DNA from 2 places in the Halomonas sp. 111 genome. Region 2 is predicted to be linked to the other one. Evidence: riboswitches for the same ligand, from Rfam matches in the RefSeq annotation. Region 2 holds a riboswitch; the other holds the start of a gene.
What was found. Region 2 has a riboswitch for thiamine pyrophosphate ahead of ACT3T7_RS05340 (sodium:solute symporter). Riboswitches for the same ligand answer to the same signal wherever they lie in the genome.
Positions count from the first base shown of each region.

Region 1: it holds a riboswitch for thiamine pyrophosphate, as region 2 does, so the genes downstream of both, thiM (hydroxyethylthiazole kinase) here and ACT3T7_RS05340 (sodium:solute symporter) in region 2, are expected to answer to the same signal.

Region 1 is NZ_JBQSYV010000014.1:13,362-29,299, reverse strand. Features, by position in the region: gene secY (preprotein translocase subunit SecY) at 1-179, shown strand, start outside; gene rpmJ (50S ribosomal protein L36) at 230-343, shown strand; gene rpsM (30S ribosomal protein S13) at 467-823, shown strand; gene rpsK (30S ribosomal protein S11) at 863-1,249, shown strand; gene rpsD (30S ribosomal protein S4) at 1,262-1,882, shown strand; gene ACT3T7_RS11600 (DNA-directed RNA polymerase subunit alpha) at 2,003-2,998, shown strand; gene rplQ (50S ribosomal protein L17) at 3,038-3,424, shown strand; gene ACT3T7_RS11590 (D-alanyl-D-alanine carboxypeptidase family protein) at 3,699-5,057, shown strand; gene ACT3T7_RS11585 (DODA-type extradiol aromatic ring-opening family dioxygenase) at 5,181-5,918, opposite strand; gene ACT3T7_RS11580 (DoxX family protein) at 6,022-6,438, opposite strand; gene ACT3T7_RS11575 (LysR family transcriptional regulator) at 6,525-7,445, opposite strand; gene thiE (thiamine phosphate synthase) at 7,442-8,056, opposite strand; gene thiM (hydroxyethylthiazole kinase) at 8,056-8,856, opposite strand; TPP riboswitch at 8,881-8,976, opposite strand; gene gloA (lactoylglutathione lyase) at 9,205-9,738, shown strand; gene ACT3T7_RS11555 (DUF6164 family protein) at 9,740-10,105, shown strand; gene ACT3T7_RS11550 (cupin domain-containing protein) at 10,102-10,767, opposite strand; gene ampC (class C beta-lactamase) at 10,899-12,062, opposite strand; gene ACT3T7_RS11540 (LysR family transcriptional regulator) at 12,210-13,082, shown strand; gene ACT3T7_RS11535 (metal ABC transporter substrate-binding protein) at 13,079-14,107, opposite strand; gene ACT3T7_RS11530 (metal ABC transporter permease) at 14,129-15,019, opposite strand; gene ACT3T7_RS11525 (metal ABC transporter ATP-binding protein) at 15,003-15,737, opposite strand.
Region 2 is NZ_JBQSYV010000005.1:57,431-73,368, reverse strand. Features, by position in the region: gene ACT3T7_RS05410 (LysR substrate-binding domain-containing protein) at 1-73, shown strand, start outside; gene mqo (malate dehydrogenase (quinone)) at 172-1,875, opposite strand; gene ACT3T7_RS05400 (DUF3820 family protein) at 2,018-2,236, shown strand; gene ACT3T7_RS05395 (hypothetical protein) at 2,239-2,580, opposite strand; gene ACT3T7_RS05390 (ribbon-helix-helix domain-containing protein) at 2,653-3,015, opposite strand; gene ACT3T7_RS05385 (DJ-1/PfpI family protein) at 3,149-3,718, opposite strand; gene ACT3T7_RS05380 (metallophosphoesterase family protein) at 3,845-4,351, opposite strand; gene ACT3T7_RS05375 (methyl-accepting chemotaxis protein) at 4,562-6,667, opposite strand; gene ACT3T7_RS05370 (D-2-hydroxyacid dehydrogenase family protein) at 6,996-7,943, shown strand; gene arfB (alternative ribosome rescue aminoacyl-tRNA hydrolase ArfB) at 8,015-8,431, shown strand; gene ACT3T7_RS05360 (DUF1289 domain-containing protein) at 8,458-8,661, shown strand; gene ACT3T7_RS05355 (proline racemase family protein) at 8,709-9,731, opposite strand; gene ACT3T7_RS05350 (zinc-binding dehydrogenase) at 9,755-10,933, opposite strand; gene corA (magnesium/cobalt transporter CorA) at 11,011-11,979, opposite strand; gene ACT3T7_RS05340 (sodium:solute symporter) at 11,976-13,364, opposite strand; TPP riboswitch at 13,354-13,458, opposite strand; gene ACT3T7_RS05335 (hypothetical protein) at 13,724-14,416, shown strand; gene ACT3T7_RS05330 (CoA-acylating methylmalonate-semialdehyde dehydrogenase) at 14,480-15,938, opposite strand, start outside.

The DNA.
Region 1 (15,938 bases), on a different contig from region 2:
TCCTGATCGTTGCGTGGAATGTGCCATTCTTTTTTGGCGGCACCTCGCTCCTGATCGTGGTGGTGGTCATCATGGACTTCATGGCTCAGGTGCAGTCACACCTCATGTCGCATCAGTATGACTCGGTGATGAAGAAGTCCAACCTGAAAGGCTACGGTAGCGGCGGCATCATGCGCTGAGGCGCCGCCTTACGATTGGCGCGCCGCGAGCCGTTTTTGGAGAAAGAACGATGAAAGTTCGAGCTTCCGTAAAGAAAATGTGCCGTAACTGTAAGATCATTCGTCGCAATGGCGCTGTTCGCGTCATCTGCATCGAACCACGGCACAAGCAGCGTCAGGGTTAATTCCTACGTTGTTTTAAGTGGGTGTTCGGCATACCCCTTGCCTTAGGGCATTTAAAGGGGTATGCTGTTGCGCCTTTTGTAGATGAATAAACGAGCAAGCCGCTCAAATTTCGGAGTAAGCTGATGGCCCGTATTGCAGGCGTCAATATCCCGGACAACAAGCATGCGGCGATCTCGCTGACCTATATCTTCGGGATTGGCCGTACTCGCGCGCAGCATATCTGTGCTGCTGCCGGTATCGCGCTGACTACCAAGATCCAGGACCTATCTGGCGAAGAGCTGGATACCCTGCGTTCTGAAGTTGGTAAGTACACCGTAGAAGGCGACCTTCGTCGTGATGTTACGCTGAATATTAAGCGTCTCATGGACTTAGGCTGCTACCGTGGTCTGCGTCATCGTCGTAGTCTTCCGCTGCGTGGTCAGCGGACCAAGACTAACGCGCGCACCCGTAAGGGCCCGCGTAAGCCGATCCGCAAATAACACGCACGTTCTGGCGTAAAGACAGGAATAGACATCAACATGGCTAACCCGCGTAGTAACCGTAAAAAGGTTAAAAAGCAGGTAGTGGACGCCGTTGCGCATATCCATGCCTCTTTTAACAACACGATCGTGACGATCACAGACCGCCAGGGCAATGCTCTTTCTTGGGCAACTGCCGGTGGTTCGGGTTTTCGTGGTTCTCGCAAGAGCACCCCGTTCGCTGCTCAAGTAGCAAGCGAGCGTGCAGCGACTGCTGCAGCCGAGTATGGTGTGAAAAACGTAGACGTACTGGTTAAAGGCCCAGGTCCCGGTCGTGAATCCGCCGTGCGCGCACTCAATGCCGCAGGCTTCCGCGTGCAAAGCATCGTAGACGCGACGCCCATTCCCCATAATGGCTGCCGTCCGCCTAAGAAACGCCGCGTTTAAGGAGACAGATTCATGGCTCGTTATATTGGACCGAAGTGCAAACTGTCTCGTCGTGAAGGCACCGATCTCTTTTTGAAGAGTGGCGTGACTCCCTTCGAGAAAAAGTGTAAATCCGAGCAAATCCCGGGTGTACACGGCCAGCGTCGTCAGCGTCTTTCAGACTACGGCTTGCAGCTTCGTGAGAAGCAAAAAGTACGTCGCATGTATGGCGTACTCGAAAAACAGTTCCGTAACTACTACAAAGAAGCTGCTCGCCTGAAAGGCGCGACCGGTGAAGTATTGTTGCAGTTGCTTGAATCCCGACTGGATAACGTCGTCTACCGTATGGGTTTCGGCTCGACTCGCTCTGAAGCGCGTCAGCTCGTTAGCCACAAGGCGATTTCCGTGAACGGCCGCACCGTTAACGTTGCTTCCTACCAAGTGAAGCCGGGTGACGTTGTTGCTATTCGCGAAAAGGCGAAGAACCAGGCACGTATTCAAAACGCGTTGACCATTGCGGCCAACCGTGGCGATATCCTCTGGATTGAAATCGACGCCAAGAAGATGGAAGGCACTTTCAAGGCTCTGCCTGAACGCGGTGACCTGACTGCCGACATCAACGAAAACCTGATCGTCGAGCTGTACTCCAAGTAAGCGGCGTTAATTAATCTGCTTCTTGAAGCCTGGGCGGGATAGCAAAGCTAACCGCCCAGATGCTCTTGAGTACGGTTCTTAAGAACTCAGTATCCGTTTGGCAGCCTGAAAGGTGTTCATATGCAGCGTTCAGTGACAGAGTTTCTTCGTCCTCGCGACATCAAGGTCGAAGAAATCAGCGCACATCATGCCAAAATCGTTCTCGAACCGTTCGAGCGTGGTTTTGGTCACACCCTGGGGAATGCACTGCGTCGCATTCTGCTTTCGTCTATGCCCGGCGCTGCCGTGGTAGAGGCTGAAATTGCGGGTGTAGAGCACGAGTACAGTGCGCTCGAAGGGGTGCAGGAAGATGTCATCGAAATCCTCCTGAACTTGAAAGATGTTGCGATCAAGATGCACAGCCGCGATGAGGCGGTTCTCTCGCTGAACAAGCAGGGCCCAGCCGTCGTCACTGCTGGCGACATTGCGCTTGATCATAGCGTCGAAATCGTCAACCCGGACCACGTCATTGCACACGTCAATGAAGGTGCCGAGCTGAAAATTCAGCTTAAGGTAGCGCTGGGTCGTGGCTACGAACCGGCTGACGCCCGTGGCTCTGATGAAGAGACCCGTGCTATTGGCCGCCTGCAGCTGGATGCCACCTTCAGCCCTGTCCGCCGCGTTTCCTACTCGGTTGAAGCCGCTCGTGTTGAGCAGCGCACCGACCTCGATAAGCTGATTATCGATCTGGAAACCGACGGTACTTTGGATCCGGAAGAGGCTATCCGTCGCAGTGCGACCATTCTGCAAGAGCAGCTGGCCGCCTTCGTCGACCTTGAAGCTGATAAAGAGCAGGAAGTCGAAGAGGAAGAAGATCACGTTGATCCAATCCTATTGCGCCCCGTAGACGATCTTGAGTTGACCGTTCGCAGCGCGAACTGCCTAAAAGCCGAGAATATTTACTATATCGGTGATCTTATCCAGCGCACAGAAGTTGAGCTGTTGAAGACACCGAACCTCGGTAAAAAATCCTTGAATGAAATCAAGGACGTTTTGGCGGCGCGCGGCTTGTCCCTCGGCATGCGGTTGGAAAATTGGCCGCCCGCTAGCCTGAAGGACGACAAGGCCACCGCGTGAGTGTCGACTTGAGTCCCAGTTTGGTAAGGAATTACAACCATGCGTCATCGTAAGAGTGGTCGTCATCTGAATCGCACCAGCTCGCATCGTCAGGCCATGTTCAAGAACATGTCTGTCTCGCTGGTCGAACATGAAGTCATCAAGACAACCCTGCCCAAGGCCAAGGAACTGCGTCGCGTTATCGAGCCGCTGATCACCTTAGCCAAGCAGGATAGCGTTGCGAACCGTCGTTTGGCGTTCTCTCGCACACGTTCCAAAGAAGCCGTTGGCAAGCTGTTCAATGAGCTGGGTCCGCGTTACGCCGAGCGTCCGGGTGGCTACATCCGTATTCTCAAGTGCGGTTTCCGCACCGGCGACAACGCGCCTATGGCGTACGTTGAGCTAGTAGACCGTCCGGTTGCTGAAGAAGCCGCTGCTGAAGAGTAAATCTTTAGTTGCTGCCTCTTTAAAGCAGAATGAAAACCGACCCAGCTGGGTCGGTTTTTTTTATGCCTGGCGTATCGAGTAATGCCGCTATAAACGTTAAATTGTCCGACGAGCGTGCTAGTCTAGAGTGAATTGACGGGGCCATTGGCGCTGCAGTTGTTTACCCTTGGGAACTGATTCATGGCGCATTATTCAATGCGGGGGTGTACGCGTGCAGGCCGAGGAAGAAGTGTGCGTCTCGTTTCCAGCGTAAATGAATCATCAAGGGGCAGACATGGTGACGAGGGGAGTAAACGATAACAAGGCGTCGAGGGCATGGCTAGCGGTAACGATGTTACTGCTATTGATCATCACCACCTCGACCGTGCAGGCGAATCCACGTTACGCAGGTATTGTGGTCGACCTTGATAACGGTGAAGTTTTATACGCAGAAAATGTGGATGCACCGCGTTATCCTGCTTCGCTGACCAAAATGATGACGCTGTACATGACCTTTGAAGCGCTGGAAAGTGGCACTTTAACGCTCAATGAGCCCCTCGCTGTTTCTGCCCAGGCCGCGGCCATGCCCGCTACCAAATTATGGCTTTCTGCGGGCAGTACGATTCCTGTCGATACCGCTATCCGCGCCCTGGCTGTGCGTTCGGCGAATGATGTCGCCGTTGTGGTGGCTGAGGCGTTGGGCGGTAGCGAGCAGCGCTTTGCGCGGCTTATGACCGAAAAGGCGCGAGAGTTAGGTATGACGGCCACGACCTTCCGCAACGCCTCCGGGCTTCCTGATGACCAGCAAATCACCTCCGCGCGGGACATGCTCACGCTCTCGGTGCGTGTCATGCAGGATTTTCCACAGTATTACCATTACTTCGGTCTTCAGGAATTTACTTATCGCGACAAGCGCCACACCAGTCATAATCGGCTGGTGCGTGACTACCCTGGCGCTGATGGCTTAAAAACTGGCTTTATTCGTGCCTCTGGCTTTAACGTCGCGACGACTGCCGTGCATGATGGCCGGCGGCTGGTTGCCATTGTGATGGGAGGGTTTAGCTCTTCATCGCGTGATACTCATATGGCCGATTTACTCGACCGAAGCTTTATGCGCGCTGAGCTGCGTGATCAGCGTACATGGGTCGCCAATACCAGTTTTTCTCAGGAGTTTATGGGGTTTGGTGGTTCTACACCTCCCGTGGCACCTCCCAAGGCGCCAACACCTGCGCCAAGCCAAATGCTTGCCAGTATTGAAACGACCACGCTGTCACCTGCCCCCAATACCAGCGTAGACGAGCAACTGGCCACGATCACCGTTGAAGGCCCGGCCGAGGCGTCCCGCGCGTCTAACGCTGACCCTTTGCAGGACTTTATTCAAAGTGAGCGCTTGGTGGAAGCTCCCCCGACCGGCGCCTGGGGTATCCAGGTGGGTGCATTTAGCCAGCAAGGGCAGGCTCAACAGCTGGCCCAACAAGCGGCCCAACGCTTAACGCAAAACTTGGCCGGGCGCGTGGAGGTGGATACGCTTGAAGGCCAAACGCCGGTATACCGTGCTCGCCTGGTGGCTTTGGATGAGCATCGCGCCCGTGAAGCCTGCCGTGAACTACAACTGCAAGGTATGGAGTGCATGGTGGTCAACGCAAGCCTTTAAGCCTTGTTTTAAATGTCAAAAAACCCCACCAGCTTTTATGAGCTGGTGGGGTTTTTTTATGGTTGATGTCACGATCCACTACGGCTTTTCACCAGTGCACGTGTACGCGCGCAATCGCTTAGGCTAGGCAAAGGCGTACGCGTTCATTGCCAGCACGCCATGCTCAACGCTGCGGTGGAGCGGTGTGACATCACCGCCTGCGCCCATGGCTACCAGTAACGGCTGAAAATGCTCGGGCGTTGGATGGTTCCTGCTCGCTTCGGGGGCCGTTTGCCAGGCAAGCAACGCCTCACGGTCATTGTTCACAAGCTGAGTATCGACCCACTCTGCAAAAGCGCCGACCCAGTTGGGCATCGGGTTATCAAGCGGCATGGTTTCGTAAAGGTTATGGGTCAGGCTGCCCGACCCGATCATCAGAATACCTTCTTCACGCAGTGGCGCCAGGCGCTTACCCAGCTCAACCAGCTTGTCGTTAGACCAACGCACAGGCAGCGATAGCGTAACGACAGGAATATCCGCCTTGGGAAACATCAGCGAAAGAGGTGCCCAGGTGCCGTGGTCAAACCCTCGTTCCACTTCTGAGGCCCCCAGTAATTTGGCCAAGCGGTTGGCCAGTGCAGGCTCGCCAGGTGCCGGGTACTGCTGCTCGAACAGTTCGCGGGGAAAGCCGCCGAAGTCATGAAGGGTTTCTGGCCAAGGGCTGTTACTGACTTTCAGCGTCTGACTTTCCCAGTGCGCTGAAACCACAATGATCGCCTTGGGCGTCAGTTGCTTGCCCAGCGAACGTAAAAAGTGGTGGGCAGGCGTAGGGGTGAGGATCAGCATGGGAGAGCCGTGGGATATAAAAAGACTGGGTAGCATAACAACGTCTCCTGGCAGAAGTCCCTGGCAGTGACCAGGGCGCGAGCAAAGGCATGGCGGAGAAAAGGTGATAGATAAACTCGTTTTGGTGCGCCTAACGCGATTAGCTAATGCGGCGGTTCAGTGTAAAGCTGCCGCCGCCTAAACCTGCCTGCACGAGCAGGGCAACGGTCCAGAATGCCGGGAACTCCCAACCACCGCCAGCGTTGGTAAACGCCCAGCCGTTGCCAAGATGCACGGACGTAGCACCCAGTAGCAGAGGGATCATTGCAAGGCTAATCCAGCGCGTATAAATACCCAGAATCAAGGCCAGGCCGCCGCCAACTTCTCCCAGAATCGTTAAGTAGGCTATAACGCTTGGTAGGCCCAGTGACTCAAAGTAGGCGACCGTGCCCGGCAGGGTAAACACAAACACCTTGGTCAGGCCATGGGCGAGTGCCATCACGCCAAGTGATAGTCGCAGCAGTGCGATGGCGTGGGGTTGAAGGTTTGTGCTCATGGTGGAAGAAGATGCATTCATGGGGTATCTCCATTGGGCAGTGATGAAAGTTCAATGGGGACACTTTACGTTCATTGACGGCAGAGATAATCCACGCGTACCAAACATCACTGTTGCGAAATAGGCGACAATCCCATCTCCTGCTCCCAGTAAGGCGGGCTACCCCAAGCGTCCGTTAACAGCTCAATAAACCGCTCTACCTTGGCAGGTAAAAAGCGTCGCGCAGGGTAAATGGCATGAATATCCAGCATCTTGGGGGGGATGTGCGGCAGTACCTGAACCAGGCGCCCAGCGATAATGCTCTCCGTTACCAAAAAGCTGGGTTGATGAGCGATACCGATACCTGCCTCGGCGGCATGGGTTAAAACATCGCCATTGTTGCTTTCAAGCGGGCCTTGGGGTGTCAGCGTCATATTTTCAAAACGCCAGTTGCTATTGGCTAAATCGCTGCGGTAACGCAGGCAGCGGTGGTGCGCAAGCGCCTCAGCATTTGCCGGCACGCCATGGGTTTCAAGGTACGCCGGGGATGCGCAAAACAGCATTTGACAGCGCGTCAGACGCCTGGCGATCAGGCTTGAGTCGGGCAGGTTGCCAATACGAATGGCCACATCGTAGCCCTCTTCGAGAAGATCCACGCGGCGGTCACCTAAGTCCAGGCGTACATCCAGGCCAGGATACGCCACCATAAAGCGTGCCACCAGCGGGGAGAGGTGGCGCATGCCAAAACTCATGGGGCCGTTGATACGTAAACGGCCGCGTATTTCAGAAACACCGCTGCCTACGTCGGCGGCAGCCTCATCAAGCGCCTGTAAAATCGCTTGGGCATGCGCAAGGTAGCGCTCGCCCTCGGCGGTTAAATGCAGGCGCCGCGTGGTGCGCTGAATAAGCCGCACCCCGAGCGTCTCTTCAAGGGCCATGACAATACGTGATACCCGCGTGCGGGAAAGATCCAATGCTTCAGCGGCCCGCGTGTAGCTGCCAAGCTCGGCAACTTTGACAAAAGCGGCAATATGGTCGAGCTGGTTCATGGCCGAGCCAACGCCCGTGCGGCCTGGTAAGGATCAGGCTGGCCACAAATGGCGGAGATAACCGCCAGGCCATTGGCACCGGCTGTAACGACCTGCTGGACGTGTTCAGCCTTGAGCCCGCCAATGGCCACGCTTGGCAAGGTGCAGGCCGCGGCTAACTGAGCCAGGCCTTCAAACCCCAACGGTTTAGCATGGTCCTGCTTGCTTTGGGTGGTAAACACCGGGCCCAGGCCCACGTAGTCGAGCAGGGCCACGGGGGCTGCATGAAGCTGCTCAAGCGTATTAATCGAAAGCCCGATAATTGCCTCTGGCCCCATGGCCGCCCGTGCCTCTTGAACCGCTGTATCGCTTTGGCCGACATGCAGCCCATCGGCGCCGCTTTGCAAGGCAACGTTCAAGCGGTCATTAATCACCAGTGGTACCCCGCTACCCGCCAGGGCGGCTTTCAAGCGCTTGGCCTGTTCAATCATGTCGGTATCGCTTGCGTGTTTATCGCGCAGTTGAACAAAACTGACGCCCCCTTTGACGGCCTCAATAACGGTGCGCTCTAGCCCTGCGGCTTGACAGAGTTGAGCGTCAGTGACCAGATAAAGCGAAAGATCAAAACGCATTAGCCTTCCTCCAGCCCGGTAAACTGACGGACGTCTGTAGGTGTTAGCTGATACAAGGCGTCCAACAGGGCTACCTGAAAACTACCCGGGCCTGCCGCCTGTTGTCCAGCGCGGCTACCCGCGATAGCAAAGCTTGTAAGTGCGGCTAACGTGGCGTTCAAGGGAGCTCCGGGGCTGGCCGCTACAAAGGCGGCAACGGTGGCACTTAACGCGCAGCCAAGCGTAGTGACACGCGGCATAAGCGCGTGCCCGCCGTTCAAGCGCCAGTGCTGAGTGCCATCGGTAATAAAGTCCTGCACGCCGGTCATCGCGACAATACAGCGCTGCTGCTTGGCGAGGTTAATGGCGGCCTCACGCGCTTCATCCGTAGAGGCCGTGGCATCCACTCCTCGGCCCGCGTGGGTCAAGCCGGAAAGCGTCATGATTTCTGAGGTATTGCCACGGATCACGCTGGGCTTAAAAGCCAATAGCGTTTGTGAAAGCGTTTGACGGTAGTAAGTGGCGCCCACCGCAACCGGGTCCAATACCCAGGGGGTATTGCGCTCGTTGGCCGTTCTGGCGGCAAGTTGCATACCTTCTGCCCAGTGTGGTGAAGGTGTACCGATATTGATCGAAAGTGCCCCGGCCAAGCGAGTAAACTCAGCGACTTCCTCAGTTGAATGCAGCATGGCAGGGGAAGCGCCGACAGCCAGCAGGCAGTTAGCCGTGCTGTTCATCGCTACAAAATTGGTAATACAGTGCACTAACGGCGTGGTGCGTTGTACAGCGGAAAGCGCGTTGCTCAGCGGGAGTGATGTCATGGCCACCTCACAGCGTAGATCGGGTGTGATGACACCGCGACTTCCTACGCCGGTATTATCCGGTTCAGGTTCTAAGGGTGCATCTCAGCTTGAGCGTCTCAAGCGCCCCTGTCGTCAGGCTACTATCCTTGCCTTGGGCGGTGCTGTAAAGCGCAGGCGATGTGTAAGGGGAGGCCGGTAGGGTAAGCGGGGCTGGAATAATGGCTGCTCTGCCCTCATGGTATGTCATCACAACGGCATCATGCGGTGTGAAACGGTTAGCGATAGGCTTGTACACGGTATGGTTTTTGTCAAAGATAACCGCTCAATCAATTCATTTAACAGCATAATTCCCACAAGGAGCCCAAGATGACTTTGCAAGGTGAACAGCATAAAGGCGTTCGTCCGGCCCCTGCGCAAACCCAAGGGTTTCGCTTAAACCATACGATGCTGCGGGCGAAAGACCCCGAGCGTTCATTGGCCTTTTACTCCCAGGTATTTGGCATGCAGGTGCTGCGTCGGCTGGATTTCGAAGAGATGCAGTTTTCGCTCTACTTTCTGGCGAACCTGGAAGCCAACGACCAGGTGCCGGAAGATACCCAGGCGCGTACGGCCTGGACCTTCAGCCAAAAGGGGCTGTTAGAACTTACCCATAACTGGGGCACAGAAGACCAGGACGATTTTGCCTACCACGATGGCAATGCCGAACCGCAGGGCTTTGGACATATCTGCTTTAGCGTGCCGGACTTGGAAGCGGCCCAGGCATGGTTTGATGAGCACGATGTGACGTTCATAAAGCGGGCGGATCAAGGCAAAATGCAGGGCGTCATTTTTGTGAAAGACCCGGACGGCTACTGGATCGAAGTTATCCAGGCCGACCTAATGGCGGCGATGGGCGACTGATATGGCACACTTGCTGTTTCGGCTGCGCTACGTTACCGATGAAGAAGCCATGGAAGTCCGCTCACTACTGGCAGAACATGGTTTTGATACCTATGAAACGCAGGCCGGTTTTTTCCGCTTAGGGGTGGACGCGATCTGGCTGCGTGATGAAACCCAGCGTGAGGCGGCCGAAGCAGCACTGGCGGTGTATCAAGCCGAGCGCTTCACCAAGGCTCGGCAAGCGCACGCCGAGGCCGTGAGCCAAGGCGATGCACCTACCTTATGGCGCCGCCTGGCGGCGCATCCCTTTCAGGTCACCCTGGTAATGGTGGCGGTCGTCATGGTGGCACTGCTTACGCTGTTGCCATTTCTTGGCCTGACACGTTAATCAAGCCGCAGGTGCCCGCGTTTTAAGTAGAGCTTGACCCCTTCGCTGCCCGCGCTAAGTTGGGGAGCGGCGCCGGGAGGGTAGCGACACCAGCTGCCCGTCGGGTATTCGGTATCGCCGTCGCACAAGGTGCCTTCCAGAACAAACGCTTCCAGGCCACCGCCCAGCGTTGGGTAGACAATCGTCACGCCCGCCTCCCACCGCTCCAGGCTGGCGCGCTCTTGGCCAAAGGTATGCAGCATTTTATAGGTAATGCCTGGGCGACGGTCCGGCTGCCAAGGTAAACGGTGGGCAGGTACGGCCAGTTGAAGAGTGTCATTGGCTGCAAACTGGTGAAGCTTCACCAGGATGAGCGCGCCCTCATCGCCTATGTGCGGGGTGTGGCCCGTACCGATAGGATTGCGCAGATAGGTGCCCGCGGGGTAGCGGCCGTGCTCATCACCGAACACGCCCTCTAGTACAAGAATCTCTTCCCCGCCGTCGTGGGTATGTGCGGTGAACTGGCTGTTGGGCGCGTAGCGTACCAGGCTGGTCGCTCTGGCGACTTCCTCGCCGATGCGATCAAGCATCATGCGTGTGACGCCTGCACTGGGCGAATCGACCCATTGATATTGGTCCGGCGTTACGCAAGCAAAGTGGCTAAAGTCGGCGTTAAGGCGCATGGTATTGGCTCTTTGCAGTGGGGGGATCGCGGTAGTGCAAGTCTCCTTATCCACCACCCAAAATGCAATGCATAAAAGAGCGCTTTAATGACGAGCCTTTAGGAAGGCTCGTTGCATAAAGGCGGTTTTTTTCAGGGCGTCGCCGCAAGCGTCGTCAGAATATGGTGGGCGGCCTCAATACGTGCCTGGTTGGGATAATTGCGGTTGGCGAGCATCACGATGCCTATTTGCTGGCTGGGTACAAAGGCGACATAGGCGCCAAAGCCATTGGTTGAGCCCGTCTTGTTAAACCACACATCGTCATCTGCCGGTAACGGTGGCTGAAGCTGCTCGGCCTCGTTAGCCTCCAGCACCATCTCCATCGAATTGCCTGCTTGTAGCTGGTCAAGCGACACAGGGTAGGCATAGCGCTCCCAACCGAGGCCTTGGGTCATATCGTCCATGTTGACGTAACCCATCCGGGTTGCTTCCAGTGCTTCGCGCAGCGGTTCATCCACCGCTGAGTTGTCCATGTTGGCGTTAATGAACGCTAGCATATCGGCGCTATTCGACTTTACCCCGTAGGCCTCTGCATCCAATACGCCGGGGTTCACCCGAATCGGCTCATCCTCTTTTGAGTACCCGAAGGCGTAGTTCGCCTGGGCGTCTTCAGGTACCTGCAAGTAGCTGTGTTCAAGGCCGAGTGCTGAAAACACATGCGCTTCCATCAACTGGGCGTAAGGTTTTCCAAGCCGCTGGGTGGTCAGGTAACCGAGTAATCCAATGCTCGGATTTGAATAGAGCCGATGGGTGCCTGGCGCATACGTCGGTGCCCACTGGCGGTAGTAGGCGACCATGTCGTCTTCGTTGTTGACGTTATCTGGAAACTGCAACGGCAGCCCGCCCGCCGTATAGGTGCCCAGTTCCAACAGGCTGATGTTATCAAAGGCGCTCCCTTCAAGGGCTGGCAGGTACTGGCTGGCGGGGTCAGAAAGTGACAGAGCACCGCTGGCCTGAGCGTAAGCCGCCAGCGTCGCCGTAAACGTCTTGCTGACGGAACCCAACTCAAACAGCGTATCGGTAGTTACCGGCACACTAGCCTCTTGATCGGCTATCCCATAATTAAAGTAATAGGGCGTGCCCTTAACGCTTACCGCTACGGCCATGCCCGGGATACTGTGCGCGTCCATCAAGGCCACGATAGTGTCGTTGACCACCGACGCCACCGGGAGACTGCGCGGATCATCATTCGCATAGCCAAAAGCGCTGATAAGAAACGAACCTGCCACAATAAGCGCATTCTTTGCTGTTAACATCTTGTTCATCAGAAAACCCGTTACGTGTTGTTGATTAACATCGGGCGTTGGCCCCGCTGATTCGTTGCTTACGTTACGGCGAACCGTACAAGGTGACAAACAGCGATATTTTGCATAAGCCATTAGAAAAATTTGGGGGTCTGTGTCGTGCGTCCCTACTTACCACTAAAAGCCCTGCGCGCCTTTGAAGCGTCGGCCAGGCACTTGAGTTTTACCCGAGCGGCTGCCGAGCTGTGCGTGACGCAAGCGGCCGTTAGTCATCACGTAAAATTGCTGGAAGGCCAGTTGAAGGTAGCACTGTTCACCCGCCTGCCGCGCGGGCTGATGTTAACGCAAGAGGGCGAAATGCTACTGCCGGTCCTCAAGGCGTCGTTTGATCAGATTACACACACGCTGGATCAATTAGGCGAGCAGAACTATCGGGAGGTATTGAATGTGGGCGCGGTGGGCACGTTCGCCGTCGGCTGGTTGCTGCCCAGGCTTGCTGACTTTCAGGAGCGCTATCCGTTTATTGATCTGCGCCTTTCGACCCATAACAATCGCACGGATATGGCCGCGGACGGGTTTGACTTTGCTATCCGCTTTGGAACGGGCGCTTGGCACGGTATTGCGGCCCAGCCCTTGTTGCCAGCCTCGCTGTCGGTCATGTGCACGCCCGACATCGCCACCCGGCTAAAGACGCCGGCCGATGTCGTGGGTGAAACATGGCTACGCTCTTATCGCACCGATGAGTGGACGCAGTGGCTACTGGCGGCGGGGTTATCCAGCAGTGTTTCTGTGCCAAGAAGTATCGTGTTTGACTCTTCTATTGCCATGATAGAAGCCGCACAGCAGGGCGTAGGCATTGCCCTGGCGCCGCCTTCAATGTTCTCACGCCCGCTCACCAGCGGTGCTTTGGTACAACCGTTCAGCACCGCGGTGAGTTTAGGCGGGTACTGGCTGACGCGCTTACAATCGCGGCCAGAAACCCAAGCCATGGCCTGTTTTAGAGAGTGGCTGACCCTGGCAACCAATGCCTAGTGGCTATGGCTATGCTCGCTGTGATCATGCCCGTGGTCATGGTCATGATCGTCATGTGTATGGTCGTGGCCGTCATGCGCATGGTCATCATGGCCCGGCTGGGCCAGTGCTTCGTGCAGCACTACCGCATTGTGGCGCATCATGCCAAGGTAGGTGCTCGCTTCGCCCTCGGAAGAAAGCGCATCGGCATACAGTGTTCCGGCAATCGGCAGGTTCGTCTCTTCAGAAAGTTGCTGAATGACCGCAGGATTGGTCATGTTTTCATGGAACAGGGCTTGTACGTTCTGGTCGTTGATCACGTCCACCAGCTCGGCCATGCTGGCGCCGCTGGGTTCTACTTCGGTTGATAAGCCGGTAGGTGCCAAAAAGTTGACGCCGTAAGCATTCGAGAAGTAGCCAAAGGAGTCGTGGCCAGTAATCACGCTGGTTGAGGCCGGGATCTCGCTGATGAGCTCACGAATTTCAGCATCGACTTCTGCCATGCTGGCCAGGTAATTATCGGCGTTAGCTTGGTACTCATCGGCGTTAGTTTCATCGGCCTCAATCAACCCGTCACGAATATTGGCAACGTAAATCCGCGCTTGGGCCATATCCTGCCAGGCATGAGGATCAAATTCACCATGCGCATGGTCGTGTCCGTGATCATGGTCGTGGTCGTGGTCGTGCCCATGATCATGGTAGTCGAGCTTGTTAATGCCATCGGTGGCCGTTATCAATGCGCCGTTGTAGCCGCTGGATTCAATGAGCCGCTCCATCCAGCCTTCGAACAGTAGGCCGTTGAATACCACAAGATCCGCTTCTGTCAGTGCGCGTGCATCGCTTGGGCGAGGGGAGTAGACGTGCGAATCACCGTCAGGCCCCACCAGCGATGTTACTTCAACGTGCTCACCGCCCACGTTCTCGACCATATCGGCCAGGATGGAGAAGCTTGTCACCACCTGAACGCGGTCTGCTGCGATGGCCGCGGGCAGTGCCAACATGGCGGATACGCCAACCAATAAGCGCGAAGATAACCGTAAAGACATACCGACTCCTGTTGAATGATGTTACGTAGATGCCTCAGCACTGAGCGGGGCTGTTTTACGCCTTAGCCGGGCAGCCAGGCTGTGGTAGCGCCCAAACATCGCCGAGAAAAGATAGCCCACGCCGGCCAGCAGAATAATGCTCGGCCCCGAGGGAATATCCAGATGAAAAGAGAGCAGCAAGCCACCGGTACTGGCGACCATGGCGATCACAACGGCAATGGCCATCAAGCCTTCAAGGCGCCTACTCCAAAAACGCGCGGCAGTGGCGGGCAGCATCATTAAACCTACCGCCATCATCGTGCCCAGCGTTTGAAAGCCCGCCGTCATGTTGAGCACCAGCAAGGCTAAAAACACGCTGTGCACCCAGCCGTTGCGGCGGTTTTGGCCGCGTAAAAAAAGCGGGTCCAAACACTCCACCACCAGCGCGCGGAAGATGATCGCTAGGGTCACCAGAATCAGCGTGCTGATGCCTGCAATCAGTAGTAATGCAGTGGCGTTAACGGCCAAAATCGACCCAAACAGAACGTGGGTTAAGTCAACGCTGCTGCCTCCCATCGAGATCAGCATGACCCCCGCCGCCAGCGAGATAATAAAAAAGCTCGCCATGGCCGCATCTTCACGCTGGCCGCCTATCTTCGATACTGCCCCGGCAAGTAGCGCCACCATTAACCCGCACAATACGCCGCCAATACTCATAATGGGCAGCGAGAACCCGGCCAGTAAAAAGCCGATTGCCACGCCCGGCATAATGGCGTGCGCCAAGGCATCGCCGATCAGACTCATGCCGCGTAGCACCAGAAAAACGCCCAAGGGCGGGGCCGCAATGGACAGCGCTAACCCACCGACCACCGCGCGGCGCATAAAGCCGTAATCAAACGGCGCAATCAGCCACGTATTAAGCAGTTCCAGCATGGTGCTCCCCCAGTGTAAAAGGTACTGCCTGGGCGGGCAGTGGCTGATGATGTAGTTCACTGGGTGCCACCCAGCGGGCATGGCCGCCGTTTAACATCAATATTTCATCGGCCAAGCGGCGTAAATGGTCCATATCGTGCAGAACAATAATAATCGTCGTACCGTCATCGGCCATCTGGCGCAGGATACGGATTAAAATATCGACCGTGTCGCTGTCCACGTTGGCAAAAGGCTCATCCAGCAGTAACAGCTCGGCTTCCTGCATTAACGTACGCCCAATCAAGGCCCGCTGGCGCTGGCCACCGGAAAGCTCGCCTAACGGGCGGTGAGCCAAGTGCGAAATACCCAAGCGCGCCATGATGTCGCGACCTTTACGGTAGTGCGCCGCACAGTAGCCTTTTAGTGCCCCATGGCTTGGCCAACTGCCGGTCATGACCAACTCCTCCACGCTCATGGGAAAGGTTAAGTCCAGCGCCAACTGCTGGGGCAGCCAGGCACGGCGCTCAGAAGGAACGCTGCATATGACGTTGCCACCTGCCGGGCGAAGTTCGCCCATAATGGCCTGGATCAGAGTGCTTTTACCGGCCCCATTGGCACCCACTAACGCCGTAATAGCCCCCGGCCTGATATCGCCATCCACATGCTCAAGCACGGTGCGATGCCCTTGGGCCAAGTGCAAATTCTTAAGCTGTAAGCGTGATGTTGTGCGCTGACTCATTTAGGCCACCCACCAGCCCACACCACCAGCGCCCACAGCGCCACAAGCGGTATCGTCACCAGTAGCAGCCGTTTCGTGGCCGACAATGACATTAAAGAGAAGTGGCAAGGCCCCTCCCGGTTATGGCGGTGCGTGCGATGACTCACAGAGTACCCTCTTAATAATAGAATAAGTTATAACATAACAATTGGCGAAGCCAAA
Region 2 (15,938 bases):
AAGCAGCCAGTTAAGTGCCCCAGCCCGCGCGCTTGCCCAGCTGATTTGTGAAGCTGCCAATCCCCACTATTGAATCCAAAAAAAAACGCTAGCCCCTTAAAAAGGGGTTAGCGTTATCGACCACACCTGACATGGCACACTAGTGCATTCAGGGCTTAAGCAGGCAAAACCTTACAGAGCAACTTCTTCTGTTTCGGCGTCCTGCTCTTCGCTTTGTGCATCAGCGTTTTCGTCAGCGCTGCTCTCATCACCGGCATCAGAGGCTTCTGATTCAGGCTGCGCGTTTTCAACTTCCGCTTGAACGTCTGTATCTGTTTCAGCAGCATTCATCGGCTCATTCAGCTTAAGCGCTTCTGCCGTGTATACCCGCATTTCACGCAGCAGCTCCGGATTTTCAGAAAGACGCTGGCCGTAAGACGGTACGATTTCGGTCAGCTTTTCCTGCCACGCATCGCTTTGCACTTGCTCAGCAAACACGTTTTCCAGCAAATGCAGCATAATGGGCGGCGCGGTTGAGGCACCGGGTGAAGCCCCCAGAAGTGCAGCGATTGAGCCGTCTTCAGCACTTACCACTTCGGTACCAAACTGCAGCAGGCCGCCATGTTCAGGGTCGTTCTTGATGATTTGAACCCGCTGACCGGCGGTCCAAAGCTTCCAGTCATCGCTGTTCGCTTCAGGGAAAAAGTCCTGCAGCGCTTCAAAGCGGTCGTCATCGGACATCATTACCTGACCCACTAGGTAGCTCACCAGATTGAAGTTATGCAACCCCACCTGGGTTGTCGGCCAGATATTGTTAAATGTTATGGAGCCAAACAGGTCGGTCCAGGAGCCTTCTTTCAAGAACTTGCTTGAGAACGTGGCAAATGGGCCAAAAAATAGCGCAGGCTCGCCATCCAGGTTGCGGAAGTCCAGGTGCGGAACCGACATCGGCGGAGAACCTTCACCGGCTTTGCCATACACTTTGATCTGGTGCTGGGCGACAATCTCAGGGTTAGTGGTGTAAAGGAACTGGCCACCCACCGGGAAGCCGGCGTAAGCGTCCGCTTCCGGAATACCGGATTCCTGAAGTAGCGGCAGCGCAGCACCGCCCGCACCAATGAACACAAACCGGGAATCGATGGTGGTTTCATCACCGCTTTCCAGGTTTTTGATCGTCACGTGCCAGGTATCGTCGTCGTTACGCTCAAGACCGCGCACTTCACTGTTAAGCGAAAGCGTGAAGTTATCGCTATCGCCCAGGCCTTCGACCATCTGGCGAGTCTGCGCGCCGTAGTTAACTTCCGTACCCATCTGCATACGAGTCGCGGCAACCGGCGTGTTCTCATCACGGCCAGCCATCACTAACGGCATCCACTCAGCGATTTCCTGGCGATCTTCCGAGTATTCCATGCCTTCATAAAGCGGGTTTTCGGTCATGCGTGCGTAGCGTTCGCGCAGGAAAGCGACATCGTCTTCCCCCCACACCAACGCATGATGCGGCACCGAATTAATAAAGGCTTTCGGGTCGCTCAGGATGCCCTGATCGACCTGGTGGGCCCAGAACTGGCGGGAAATTTCAAACTGCTCGGTAACGTTAACCGCACGCTCAATTTCAACGTGGTCGCCATCACCCGGCGTATAGTTCATTTCCATGAAGGCAGAGTGACCGCTGCCTGCGTTGTTCCAGGCATTGGAACTCTCTTCAGCGACCTGGCCCAAGCGCTCGTAAAGATGGATATCCCAGTCGGGTTCTAATTCTTGAAGATAGGTACCTAGTGTGGCGCTCATAATGCCGCCACCAATTAATACAACATCAACAGGCTCATCCGCCGCAACGGGCATCGCTGCAAACGCTAAAAGCGGTGTGCAGAGTAAAAAACGTAAATGTTTATGCATGTCATATCCTGACGATACAGAAATAACTTGCCGAAGCTATAATTGCCCGGCATCGAGGGGGGTATTAACTTCGACTAAAGTCTAGCAAAATTAGATCTTTTCGGGAACCAATGCGATAGACACGCACAAAGGAAAGTAAGACATGAGACCTGAAGACCTTGAAAAACTGGTAACTCGCACCATGCCGTTTGGCAAACACCAGGGCTGGCTCATTGCCGACTTGCCGGGGCCCTACCTTAACTGGTTTGCGCGGGAAGGTTTTCCATCGGGAGAGATTGGCCAACTGCTGCAACTAATGCAGGAAATTGACCATAATGGGTTAAGCGACTTGCTGGAGCCGTTACGAAAGCCGTCCAAGTAAGGTTACGCGTTTGAGCGCGACGCCAATACCTGCTGATATTCATGACGATACGCCTTGGCATGTTGCGTGGCGTCATCGGGGAAGCGCCCCAGCGCTACGGCCAGCTCAAAAAAACCAGCGGCGGGCATATTATCGCCCCGGCGGCTTACCACCAGCGCGGCGATAAACGGCTGATGGGCAGCAGCATCATCGCGCATAAGCTGCTCTAGCGCCTGAGCCACCCGCTGAATAGTACGTGGAGGTGTCAGACCCAACGCCACCGCCACTTGCTGATAGGTGATCGGTAATGTTTTTTCGGGTGCCGTGGTGAGTAATTGGCGCACGGCAGTCGCAACATCTGTCATAAAAACCCTGTTAATGTCTGTCTCACGTACTGGCTTTATCGCTACTCACTATCACGCTGAGACGGTCAGTGATTAGTGAACCTGGCGGCGCCTAGAGCGGCCTTCACGCACGAGGATCTCCTCAGCATCCAGCGTCGCAATCGGTATCTCATGCTGAGTGGGAATATCTCCCGTTAGTTGAAGCGCCTGATAGCGTAGCGCACACACGCGTAAAAACGAGGTAAAGTTGCCCAAGTCGTGTCCGGCATCGATAGATTCATGATACAGGCGAGTAATCAGTTGAGCCGTATTCATACCATCACGCGTGGCGATCTCTTCCAAAATAAGCCAGAAATAGTGCTCCATTCGCACGCTCGTCACCATGCCATCAATACGCAGTGAATGCGTCGCACTGGACCATAATTCAGGATTGGCGTGAATAAAGAGTTTGCACATGGGTGTGATCTCTTAACGTTCAGGTAAGCCGTTAGCATAGCGGGCAAATACGCTACGCGCCTAATGTCTGTTAGGTGCATGTCTGTTAGGCGCGTAAGCTTTGCTTTGTATGATGATGCTAACGGCCCAGCGCTCACTGGTTTAGCAGCGCCATAAATTGAGCAAGCCAAGCCGGGTGTGCTGGCCAAGCGGGCGCCGTCACCAGATTGCCATCGGTTACCGCCTCACTTACCTCAATGCTGGCGAAATGCCCGCCTGCCAACTCAACTTCTGGCTGGCAAGCCGGGTATGCAGAACACTGCCTGCCTTTGAGCACGTTTGCAGCGGCTAGCAATTGCGCGCCGTGGCAAATCGCAGCGACAGGCTTATTGGCTTCAAAAAAGTGCCGAACCATCGCCAACACATCCTGATTCAAGCGTAGGTATTCCGGAGCACGTCCACCGGGCACCACCAGCGCATCATAGTCAGCGGGATCAATACGCTCAAAATCAGCATTGAGCGCAAAGCGATGGCCAGGTTTTTCAGAATAGGTTTGATCACCTTCGAAATCATGGATCGCTGTCGCCACGGTGTCGCCCGATGCCTTGCCAGGGCAAACGGCATCAACCTGATGACCAACAGCCATCAATGTCTGGAAAGGCACCATGGTCTCGTAATCTTCAGTAAAGTCGCCGGTAATCATCAGAATGCGCTTGCTGGTCATCTCCGTACTCCTTCTTGTTTTGTCGTTGCGCACACGCTGCGTGTGCCAAACAAGCCTAGCAAGCACGTTTTCGATAGCGGTAGTACGCCATTACTACACTGATTTTTTTATAGCGAAAACACGCGGTCAAACCGGCAGATGCATGATGGCACGCTTTATGTGGCGCTCTTCAAGCCATAATTTGCCAAGGGTAAGGGGAAGCTTAAATCGGCGCTTGCCCGCCGCTCCAGGATTAAATAACAGACGATCCTCCTGCCATTCATTGCGGGGCTTATGAGAGTGGCCGTGCAATATCACATCACAGGGCGTCGCTGCATTAAAATCAACAAAGCGATGTACCAAGTGTAACCGCCAACCATTCACGGTAAGCGACTGGGTGAGCGGCAATGACGCCGCCCAAGAGGCAGTATCGATGTTGCCTTTAACCACCAGCAGCGGGGCTATTTGTTCAAGGCGATCAAGGATTACCTTGTCCCCAGGCTTTTGGCCGACATCGCCTAAATGCAAAACCAGCCCACAACCTTCCAGGCAAGTGAGTGCTTCCTCGCGTAGCAACCCATGCGTGTCGGCAATGACGCCAATAGGCGCTTCAAGGGTTAATATGTGATGTTCAGGCTCAATGCACCAAATCACTCGTATGTTCCTTACCGTTCAAGAGCGTGAACTCCTTGTCTTTCAAGGCAGGCTGTTTTACAGCGTATCGCCTTGCTGCCGCTCTGGTTATGCACGTTCATGGGCTGTTTATCAATCAGTGTAGTCACGGCCTGAAGCAATCAACCCCCGAAACGTAAAACAGCGAATGCACCGTAGATGCATTCGCTGTTAACAGGCAATACGATGACGCTAGGTCAGTCGTGCAGGCACCTCTTTATAAGGCAATGAACGTACTTGCTGCCCCGCATCACCGCTCACCTGGAATCGGCTTACCAGCAGATGCATATCGCCAGCTCGCGCATCAAGTTCGTGGCTTGCGCTTGAAGCATCCTGAACCAAGCGGACATTTTGGTGGGTTACCTGATCCAGCTGCGAAATCGCCTGATTAATCTGCTCTATACCCGTCGACTGCTCCTGCGTGGCATCGGCAATTTCTGTCACGTAGCGAGTGACTTCTGACAAGCTATCGATGATTTCTTGAAGGTGCGTGCTGGACGCATTAACCAGTTGCTCGCCTTCACTGACTTTGGCCACGCTGTCAGCCACCAAGTGACGAATTTGCGCTGCCTCATCGGCACTGCGACCGGCAAGTTTACGCACTTCCTGGGCGACCACGGCAAAACCACGCCCCTGCTCCCCTGCACGAGCGGCCTCAACAGAGGCGTTTAGCGCCAGCAAGTTGGTTTGGAAGGCAATATCATCAATGGCTTTAATGATCGAGGTGATTTTCTCACTCGCTTCACGTATATCCCCCATCGCCGCCGTTGTACGTTTGGCGACATCCCCCGCCGAGCGTGCCCGCTGATCGACACCGCCACTGGCACCTTTTGCCTGATCCGCATAGTCGGCTGTCTGCTTCACGGTAGAGGTGATTTGCTCAAGACTGGAAGCCGTTTCGGCTAGCGAGGCGGACTGCTGATCCGTGCGTTGTGACAGGTTCTCATTACCCGAAGCAATTTGTCGGCTGCTTTCGGCAATCGCCTCAGCGCTTTCACGCACCTGGGCAACCATACCTTCAAACGTGTCCATCATACGGTTGAACGCTTGGGCAGTTTGGCCGACTTCATCGTCTCGCTGTAGATCAAGACGTTGTGACAGATTGGTATTTTCGCCACCTACGCCACTAATGTTCTCCATTTGCCGGCGCATGGCCACCAGCGGGCCAAGTACACGTACCAGCGTACGCCAGCCAAAAATCGCCAGCAGAGCGACAACGCCTAACGTGACAGTGATCAGTAAAGTGAGCCCGGCGGCGGCCAGTGTTTCTGCCTGGTCAACCGCATTGTCCGCCTGCGCCGCCGCATATCGCTCTACGTCGCTCAGCGTCTGCTCTATTTGTGCCATAGCGCTTGCCACGCTCGCTAGCGCCTCCTGAACCTGGCGACCTAATTCCAGCTGCTGTTCACGGAGCCGGTAAACAGACAAGGCGTCAGTGATCATCACGCTTTCCAGTCGATTAATATCCTCTCTCAAGGCATTGACCATCGCTATCTGGCTTCTTTCTGAATCAGGTGCATCGTTAATCGCCGTTAACCAGTCACGCATCTGAGTGAACTGGGGTTCGATAGCGTTCTGGCGCAGCGTAGACAGCGCTTCGGCATTTGTGGCCTGCACCATTTGATGGCCATAACCCGCCAGCAATGCCAACGCAGTGCTGACATTCGCGCTGTAACGGCTGATATCCGTGCCTTCAACCACCAGGCTATCCAGCACCGTTGTGGGTAACGTGGTCATGCCATCCTCACGCCACGCTTCCATTAACTCACGCTGCTCGCTCTGATAGCGCTGCTGGTTAATCACTGAGACGTTAGCCACTTCTTCAGCACTGCTCATGGCATTACTGATTAACGTCTCCATTTGCGTCAACGTAGTGGCCGTGTCTGCTTTTAGGCCAAGCTCCGTCTGGCGGGCCGCTTCAAGCGCTGCGTCACCCACACGTAACGCATCGTACTCATTGTTCAGGTTTTCCAGTTGCCCTTGGAGCCCCTCTTCTCCTAATCCCCGACGAGCTTCCAGAAAGCGCTGATTAAGTGTCTCTTCCGTGACAATGCTGTCCAGGTCAGACGCGCTTTCTGCAGCGAGCAGTTCGTTATGACGCTGGCCGAAGGCCGCCACGGTGAGCACCAAACGACGACTGGCATCCTGAAGAGGCAGTACATCGTCGGTAATAGTGTGTTGAACGTTGATTAGCCGCTGGTTGGTAAACCAGCCGGTCACGGCAAGCGCAACCGCGCCCAACATGGCCACAATAAAGAGGCTGATGAGCATGGTACGTATACTTAACGTCTTTTTCATTGTGCGTGTTCGCTTGTGTCAGAAGTCATGCAGGAGCGTCTACTTTTGGTGAAAAAGTACCACTAGCCAGGCGGTCAAGGATAACCGTTACAACCAAAACCTGGCATTTATTTTCTAAAAAAACCGTCGGTTAAGGTATGTTTCCCTTTTGAAGTTACGTGATACAGAAGCCTACAGGATTTAATATCGGCAACAAGCGGCTTAACTATAATCGCTCGTTCACTGCCTATTGATTACCAAGCAAGAGCGGAGTATCACGTTGTTTCAGCCTCGCTTTAGCGTAAGGCCTTTTAGGGTTGCTACATACTTAGAGAAAAGGAACGAATCAATGAATATCGTGATACCTGATGATTACCAGGACTGTGTACGCCATTTGGATGCCTATGCAATGCTCAACGGGCACAACGTAACTATTTATCACGATACGCTAACCGATTTTGAGGCGTTGGTGGCACGGTTTTATCACGCGGATGCGCTTGTGTTAATTCGTGAACGTACCCCTATCACTGCAGCGCTGCTTGAACGCTTGCCCAATTTAAAAGTGATTAGCCAAACCGGGGGCGGTGCGGCTCATGTCGACCTAAAAGCGTGTCAGCAACAAGGCGTTACCGTTATGACAGGTAAAGGCTCGCCACACGCGGCGGCCGAATTAACCTGGGGATTGGTACTTTGCGGCATGCGCCACCTGCCTGAAGAAGTAGAAAACCTTAAAGCTGGCCGCTGGCAACAAACGCTGGGCACTGGGCTAAAAGGCCGCACAATGGGGATTTTTGGCTTGGGCAAAATTGGTAGCCTGGTGGCCCGTTACGCGCAGGCATTTGAAATGAACGTGCTGGTATGGGGGCGCGAAGGCACCAGAACTCGAGCCATGGACGCCGGGTTAACGGTTGCCGAGAGCCAGCAGGATCTTTTTAAACGTGCCGATGTGCTTAGCCTGCATCTGCGCCTAAACGATGAAACGCGGGGTATTGTGACCGCTGACCATTTGGCCTGCATGAAACCCACAGCGCTTCTGGTAAACACCAGTCGCGCACCATTAATTGCATCAGGTGCATTAGTTAGCGCCCTCGAAGCAGGCAGGCCAGGACGCGCGGCGGTTGATGTTTTCGATAGCGAACCGACCTGCGACGATCCTCTGCTCACCCTGCCCAACTGCGTAGCGACGCCTCACTTGGGTTATGTCGAAAAAGATAGCTACGAGCTCTACTTTGGTGACGCGTTTGCGAATGTCGTCGCGTTTAGCAACGGTGAGCCGGTCACTAATCTCGCCTCTTAAACTCCGTCGCTGCGACCACCTCTGTGTCAAGTGTGCTAGCCTTATCACTCACCTGTGACACAGAGGACTTGATGCTCACTATTTCCAACCATGTTGCCTTGGCCGACTGGGAAATTGATATTAGCCAAATTCGCGCTCAGGGTGCAGGCGGTCAGAACGTCAACAAAGTGGCGTCAGCGGTACATCTGCGCTTTGATATTTCACGCTCTACCCTGCCGCCGTTTTATAAAGAACGTTTGATAGCACTCAATGATCAACGCATCAGTAAAGAGGGTGTGGTGATTATCAAGGCGCAGAGTTATCGCACGCTGGAGCTTAATAAAGAAGATGCCCTTGCTCGCCTGAAAGAATTGATCATCAGCGCGACTCGGCAACAAAAGGTACGCCGCCCGACAAAACCCACCAAAGGCTCCCAGCGACGTCGCGTTGACCACAAGACCCGCAAAGGAAAAATAAAATCGCTACGTGGTAAAGTTTCCTCTGCGTAAGCGCTATTGAGTCAAGTGAATTGCGCATGACCACCGTTTCCCGACCGCTCTCTCCTTGCATCCAGCACTGCCAACTAGACACGACAAATACGTGCCAAGGCTGTGGCCGTACGCTGGATGAAATTGCCTATTGGGGCCAAATGACCGAGGTCGAAAAAGCCCCGGTCTGGGAGCGCCTGGAAGCGCCTGGAAGCGCAAGGCTATCTCGATATCGCGTTAACCGAGATTAGCCACCCGACTTAACAGAGCAGTGATTAACAGGGTATTGATTCACAGATTAGTGGTTAACAGAGTGGCGGTCGCTCAAAATATGGTGCAGTTCACCGCAAGCAACCAGAGGGTCATCACAGTTGATCACGATATCCGACTGAGCCAGCACATAGCTGCGCCCGGTAATCGTATTTTCAACCACCTGATAGGCGCCTTCCTGATGAGTCCCTGTAAACGTGCCAATAAATCCGGTTTCACGTAGCGAGACCGTTTCCAGTTTATCCCCTATGTTGAGTCGACCTTCGTAGTTCATTAACGCTAGCCTGGCGGAGGTGCCGGTGCCGGTAGTACTGCGACAAATCACACCTGGATGAACGTAGGTTGTTGAACGAGAGCGTACATACCCTTCACCCACTTGCTCTTCGGGGCCCATAAAATGCAGGAAAGGCAACGGGCCTACATCACCCAGCGTGTAGTGGGAAAAACCGCGCTGAGCCTGCAAGGCCTCAACAATTTTATGCGCACAGGCCGAAAGCGCCTGCTCTTCCTCACGAATAAGCTTAAAACCAAGCTCGGCAGCATCCACTAACGCGTAAAAGCCGCCGCTATAGGCGACAGAGTACGTCACTGTACCGATACCAGGCACCTGGATGGTATCGCGGTAGGTATCAATGTAGCTGGGTAAGCCTTCACAGGTAACCGACTCGACCACGCCGTTATGCACACGTGCCTCGATATGTACCAGGCCTGCCGGGGCCTCCAACGAAAACTGCTGAATGCCTTCCTGCTTAGGTACAATCCCACACTCAAGCACCGCGGTTGCCGTACACAAGGTATTAGAGCCTGAATAGATCGGGTAGCCCATCACTTCCATAATGATATAACCCGCTGCGGCCTCAGGGTGCGTCGCTGGCACCAGTAAGTCCACCGACATCTCCGGAATGCCGTAGGGCTCTTCCAGCAGCAAGCGACGCAAGCCATCGGCATCGTCGCGCAGGTACTCCATTTGCTCCCGCACCGTGGCGCCCGGCAGAGCATCAATCCCGCCCGTTACGATTCGGCTGACATCGCCACCCGCATGAGTATCCATTAATTGAAGCGTATGGATCTTTTTCAAAGGCGTTGCTCCTGAGCGTTTGTTAGTGCAAAAGGTGCGCCGTGAGTATCCCACTGCGCATCTGGAACAATGACAATTTTGCCGAGATAATTGCTGCCCCGATTAACAAAATAGCGCTCGGCGTCATGCAGTTCAGAAAGCTTGAACGCCGCATGGAGAACAGGCTTGAGTTCACCACTACGAATCCAGGCGATTAGCTGCTCGGCTTCTTCACGAGTACCATGAGAAACGCCAAATATCTGCACCTGGTAAAGGTAAATACGCGTCCACATGATCTCACTGAGATTACCGTCGCTGGCCCCTGCTATGGAAAGGCGCGGATAGGATTGGCGGTGCTGCATATCAACAATCATGGTATCGATAAACAGATCGGTCATCTCGCCGCCGACCAAGTCCATCACCGCATCAATTGGCTTTCCGCCAGTGGCTTCTAAGACGCGGCTAACAAAGGTCGGCAGGTCGCCACGGTCAATGACGGCTTCAGCTCCTAACGCTTGCAGCGCAGCGGCTTTATCAGGCTGGCTGACCGCATAAGGAACGGCACCGATAATACGGCATAGCTGAATGAGCGCGGTGCCTACGCCACCACTGGCACCGCTTACCAACACGCGCTCGCCAGCCTTGATGTGTGCCGAGGTCATCATATGGTACGCCGTTTGATAGGAGCACATGCCCATCGCGGCTAGCTCAGCGTCGCGGAGTTCGGGATTATCAATGGAGTGGAACTGGTCTGCGGGTACCGCAATATACTCAGCGTAGCCGCCATCGGCCCCATGGCCGTAGTAGTCGGGAGTTAGATTGATATCCCGGCGCTCATCCGCATAAATATTGAAATCAAGCAGGCCACGCTGGCCAATACGCTCGGCATCCACGCCTTCGCCTACCGCTACGATACGCCCGGCCACATCTGCCCCCTGAATACGCGGAAACGTTAAGGTGGGCGTGCCGCCCATGGCAAAAGACGTCACGTCGCCTTTCTCTTTGGTGGGATACAGGCCTTCACGCGCTTTACGGTCGGTATTATTTTTCGCGGTCGCCGTCACTTGGACCAGAACATCACCTGGGCCGGGTAACGGCGTTTTGACGTCTTCACGGTAATGCAGTTGTTCGACGCCACCATGCCCGACCAAGAGCATGGCAGCCATCGTAGAAGAAACGGTGGTAGATTCAGGCATTGTCAGGCTCCTTGATACAAAGGAATAAGACTAGCCGACCATAGCAAACTCTTGCTACCCCTTAAAAGCCTGCTGAATTAGAACCAGCCCTTTCGCCTGAACACCCAAATCAGCACGCCACCGATTCCTGCCATCATGCCTAAAATGAAGAAGTAGCCATAGCGATAGTGCAGCTCCGGCATGTAGTCAAAGTTCATCCCGTAGATACCCGCAACAAACGTTAACGGAACAAAAATCGCCGTAATGACCGTTAGAACGCGCATTGTAATGTTCAGTTGGTGCGACGAGATTGATATGTAACCGTCTACTAAATCACCGCAAATGTCGTAATACATCTGAGTAAGCGTATAAAGCCGCTCAAAACGTTCGGCAACATCGTTAATGGCATGCAGCGTTTCACTTTCCTCACGCGGGACGTGCTCATAGTCGTAGACAGTTAACTCTTGGGTAATCCCTTTATGATAATTAAACACGCGCCGCATCTTAACCAGCCGGGAGCGGTACATGGTAATTTTGCGCATTAATACATCGTTGCCATTTTCATGTAACTCATCTTCTAAATCGCTTAATTCCGCTTCAAATTCAAGCAGGCTATCGATGTAGTACCCAGCAGAGATATACATCACCTTGAGCGCCACCTGCTCCGGTGATTTCGCTAATAACGTCTTACCCTGCTCCTTAAAGAGCCGCTCAATGCTCATGGCAACGCCTGGATGTAGCGTCACTAGAAAGCACTCACCAATAAAAAAGCAGACCTGCTGAGGAACAAAGTTTAGCTGGGCATCAAAAGATGAAATACCGCGGTAAATAATCAGTGCGTGGTTATCAAACTCTTCTATTTTGGGTGGTACACGCTCCTTATGGGCATCCTGAATAGCCATGGGGTGACACTCAAATTTGCCCAGTAGCCGCTCAGCAGATTCTGCTGATTCCCCCTGCATATCAATCCATATATGACTGCCGGGGGTATTCTGCCATGTGACAAAAAGCTCTTCGTTCCCTTCATGGGTTTCGCCATCAGGGGTAGTCAAAATACTGCGAATCATAACTGTCCTTGGTTCCAAGGGGTTCTTAAATACGCTAATAACACGCTTACCACCGTGGAAGCTAACAACGCACCTAGAAACGGCGCTAGTGTGGGTACACTGTTCGGAAAGCTTGCCGCCATTATCCCTTCGCTTATGCTGGCGTGACTCATCCACCCAGGCAAGATCGCACCCAATAGACCCGCCATGCCGCCACCGATAGCCGCAAGGGGCGTCATGCGCCGCCATAAGCCCAGCAGCACGGGCACCACAGTTGCAGCGCAGACTAAATCAGCGATTAAAAAAAGACGTAAAACAGACACACCTTGAAGTGCGACAACCACGACAGGCACCATAAGCAAAACGGTCATCCAGCGTGTGAGCGCGATAGAAACGCTTGGCTGTTCACTGCGCGACACGATCAGTGAGGCAATACCGCTTTGTAGCGTATCTACGCTGGACGCCACCAATGTAACGGCAAGTACTAGTGCCGTTATAGCTAGCCAGGGTGGCGCGTTATTGAGCAGTGCAAAAAAAGGCATGGGCGGTTCGCCCAGCGGAACACCGTTCATGGCAGCAAGCATACCCAAACCGCCAATCACCATAACGATCATGACCGTGGCGCCCCCTCCTACCCAAGCCCCGCGGGCCAAACTGTGGTCATCACGTGCCGCCCATACCCGCTGCCAGTAGCCCTGGTGAAACAAGTTCGCTGCGGTAACCGCGATGACAAGCGTTAGTGCCACACTAAGCGCATCAGAAGTGGCGATAAAGGGCCATGCCGCACTGCTCGGCATGGCAGGCAAGTGCCAAAGGGTGACACTGGAAACCACCACTAACAGTGCAAGCAGCAACCATGCCTGCCAACGGTCAGTGGCCAGGCTTGCGCGCAGCCCACCGCTTACCGTGTAAAGCAACGTAGTGAGCGTTACTCCAATAATCACCCAGCTCGACGGAACATCAGAAAGCAGCGAGGTGATCGCTCCAATGGCGGTTAATTCAGCGGCTAAAAAGCAGGCCATATACACCACGGAAACCAGCGTTACCCAGTGGCGCACTCCGCGCCCATAGCACGCCTCAGCAAACTCAGCGATGCTCCGCCCTTCAGGGAGAGCCCGGCGTATAGACGGACCATAAAAGCCAAGGACGATAAAAGGCAGTGAGGAGCCAAGGGCATAGCCTGCCAAGGCCAGTGGGCCAATAAAAGCGCCAATTTCTGGCGGTGCAAACAAAATCCAGGCGCCCATACCAGATGCAACAAAAGAGAGCCCTAGCGTGGTGCTGGTTTGTGAATTACGAGCGGTTACAAAGTCATCCAATGAGCCTTTACGCCCACGGGCTTTAAGGCCTAAAAATGCAAAGCAACAGAGCGCCGCGCCCAGCACGGCTGACGTTAGGTATGGCATGTCGCACTTCCTCCGCCGGTACTAACCGGTTCAGGTTCCAGGGTCTGCGTCATAGCATTCTCAGCCACGCAACGTGGCTCCCCTGGCGACAGTGAATTGAGAGCGTATCCTGATGTAAAGCGAGCTAACCGTCAAAATGAGCAGCTACTCGCGCCGTATCCTAGCCGCTAAATAGCTAACAGGAAAACGGTTTACTTCTGCTATTCATTCGCTACAACGTTGTCTAGACTAACAAAAGCTGCTGTAAACTGAGTCAAAGCATTACAAAATAAAAGTAGCTTACTGCCATTAGTGTTATAAAACATTAATGTTACAAGCGTCGCACAGGAGAATAAGCGACGCGCTTACAGGAAACCAATATGTCATACACCGAAGCCAAGGAGCATACGCAAGGGCGGCTCAATACTCTGTTTGCTGACCCCTACCGTGCGTTTGAAAACAATACCGATGAGCGCCAGCTTCACGTTCGCGTAATGCTTTATATGCTGCTGGCCCGCCCCATGTCACGAGGAGACATGACGCTACGCGTGATCCATGGCTGGGAGAACGGTAGCTGCGAGCCTGGCGACTTACAGCATGCTGACTACGTTTTAAATACGCTAGATGATGTAAAGCGCGCGGTGAAAGACTTCGACCAGGCCACGAAGCAAAACGCTCCGCTCCCCTCTGAAGACCCTGCCATTTTGGCGATGCCTTTAGCAAATGTGATCGCCGATGCCAAAGCCGAAGGGCAAGAGGTCACCGACGATATACCCAAAACGCCCGAACGCTGGTCTGCGCTTGAAGGCGGCTTGGCACTTTATACGCTTTTTAAAATGTATCACCGGTTGGTGTATGGCGAGGACGATGTCTACCGCTGCTCCCAATGCCAAACGGCCTTAGGCCCGCGTGAAATTCATGAATTTCATCTAGAGGAGAGTGAGTTCGCCCTTTTAGTGCCCCTTGTCGGACAGCCAAAAGAGGCGCCGTCTCTACTCGTATTGCATGAAAGCCAACTTAAGCCGATTGAAAAGCTACTGGAAGAAAGCTTGAGCCTGCTGAATGATTTTTAAGCCTTGAGTACAACAACGTCACTGGCCCCCCGCAAGAGCCAGTGACTGCTTAGTAAGTAAGCGTCAGCTTAATGCAATAGTACTATTGATACCGCTTGAAACGTTTTCAGGCTCAAACCAGCGTGCCGTTACCGTTTTGGTTTGCGTCCAGAAGGCGATCGCCTGTTTTCCATTTGGCCCTAAATCGCCGAGCTTTGAAGCACGTGAGCCAGTGAAGCTGAAATAGGCAACCGGCACCGGGATTGGCACGTTGATACCCACCTGCCCCACGTCTATATCAGTTTCAAAGCGCCGCGCCACCCAGCCAGAATTCGTGAAGATAGACGTGCCGTTGCCGTTAGGATTAGCATTAATAAACGCAATCGCTTCGTCGAGTGTTTCCACGTTGACAACGCAGAGTACCGGCCCAAATATCTCTTCACGGTAAATGGTCATCTCCGCAGTCACATCGGTAAATAACGTCGGTCCCACAAAATTGCCCTTCGGATAACCGTGTACCTGGCAGTTACGCCCATCAATCAATAACGTTGCGCCCTCCTTTTCACCGGTCTCGATAAGACCTAACACACGCTCCTTGGCGGCAGGCGATACCAGCGGCCCTAAATCGGCATCCTGTTGGGTGCCAGGCCCCACTTTCATCTGGCCTGCAGCATCCACAATATCATCAATCCATTGTCGCGCCTCACCGACCAGCACCACGACCGAATTAGCCATACAGCGCTGGCCTGCGGCGCCAAATGCTGAGCCCAGCAGATTGTTGATGGCTTGGCTGCGATTTGCGTCGGGCATAACCACACAGTGGTTCTTCGCCCCCATCATCGCCTGCATACGCTTACCCGCATCTGCCGCCCGCTTGTAAAGCAATGAGCCGACGTGGGTTGAGCCAATAAACGATAGCGCTTTAACCGTTGGGTGATCGACAATCTGGTTGGCAACCTCAGGACCGCCGTGCACCACGTTCAGCACCCCAGCTGGCACACCGGCTTCATGGGCAAGCTCCACCAAGCGCATGGTCGAGCTGGGATCCTGCTCAGAAGGCTTCAACACAAAGGTGTTGCCTGTCGCGATGGCCAGCGGAAACATGAAACAGGGCAGCATGATCGGGAAGTTAAAGGCCGTAATACCGGCCCCTACGCCTAGCGGCTGATGTAGCGTATAAACATCGACGTCGCTTGCCGCGTTCTCGGCCACCTCTCCTAGCTGGAGCGAGGTAATCGAGCAGGCGTGTTCGACCACCTCCAGACCTCGCCCTACTTCACCTTTGGCATCTGGCAACGTTTTGCCATGCTCTTCGGTGATTAAGGCGGCTAGTTCATCGGTGTTGTCACGAATCAGTGCCTGCAACGCCAGCATAATACGCATGCGCTTTCCAAGCGGTACCTTGCGCCACTCTCTAAACGCATGATGGGCGCTTGCAATCGCATGCTCTACTTCTTCTGCCGTGCAAAAAGGCACCCGGGCAACCACCTTTTGGGTCGCCGGATTAACCACATCACGCCACTCCTGGCTTTGAGACAGGACG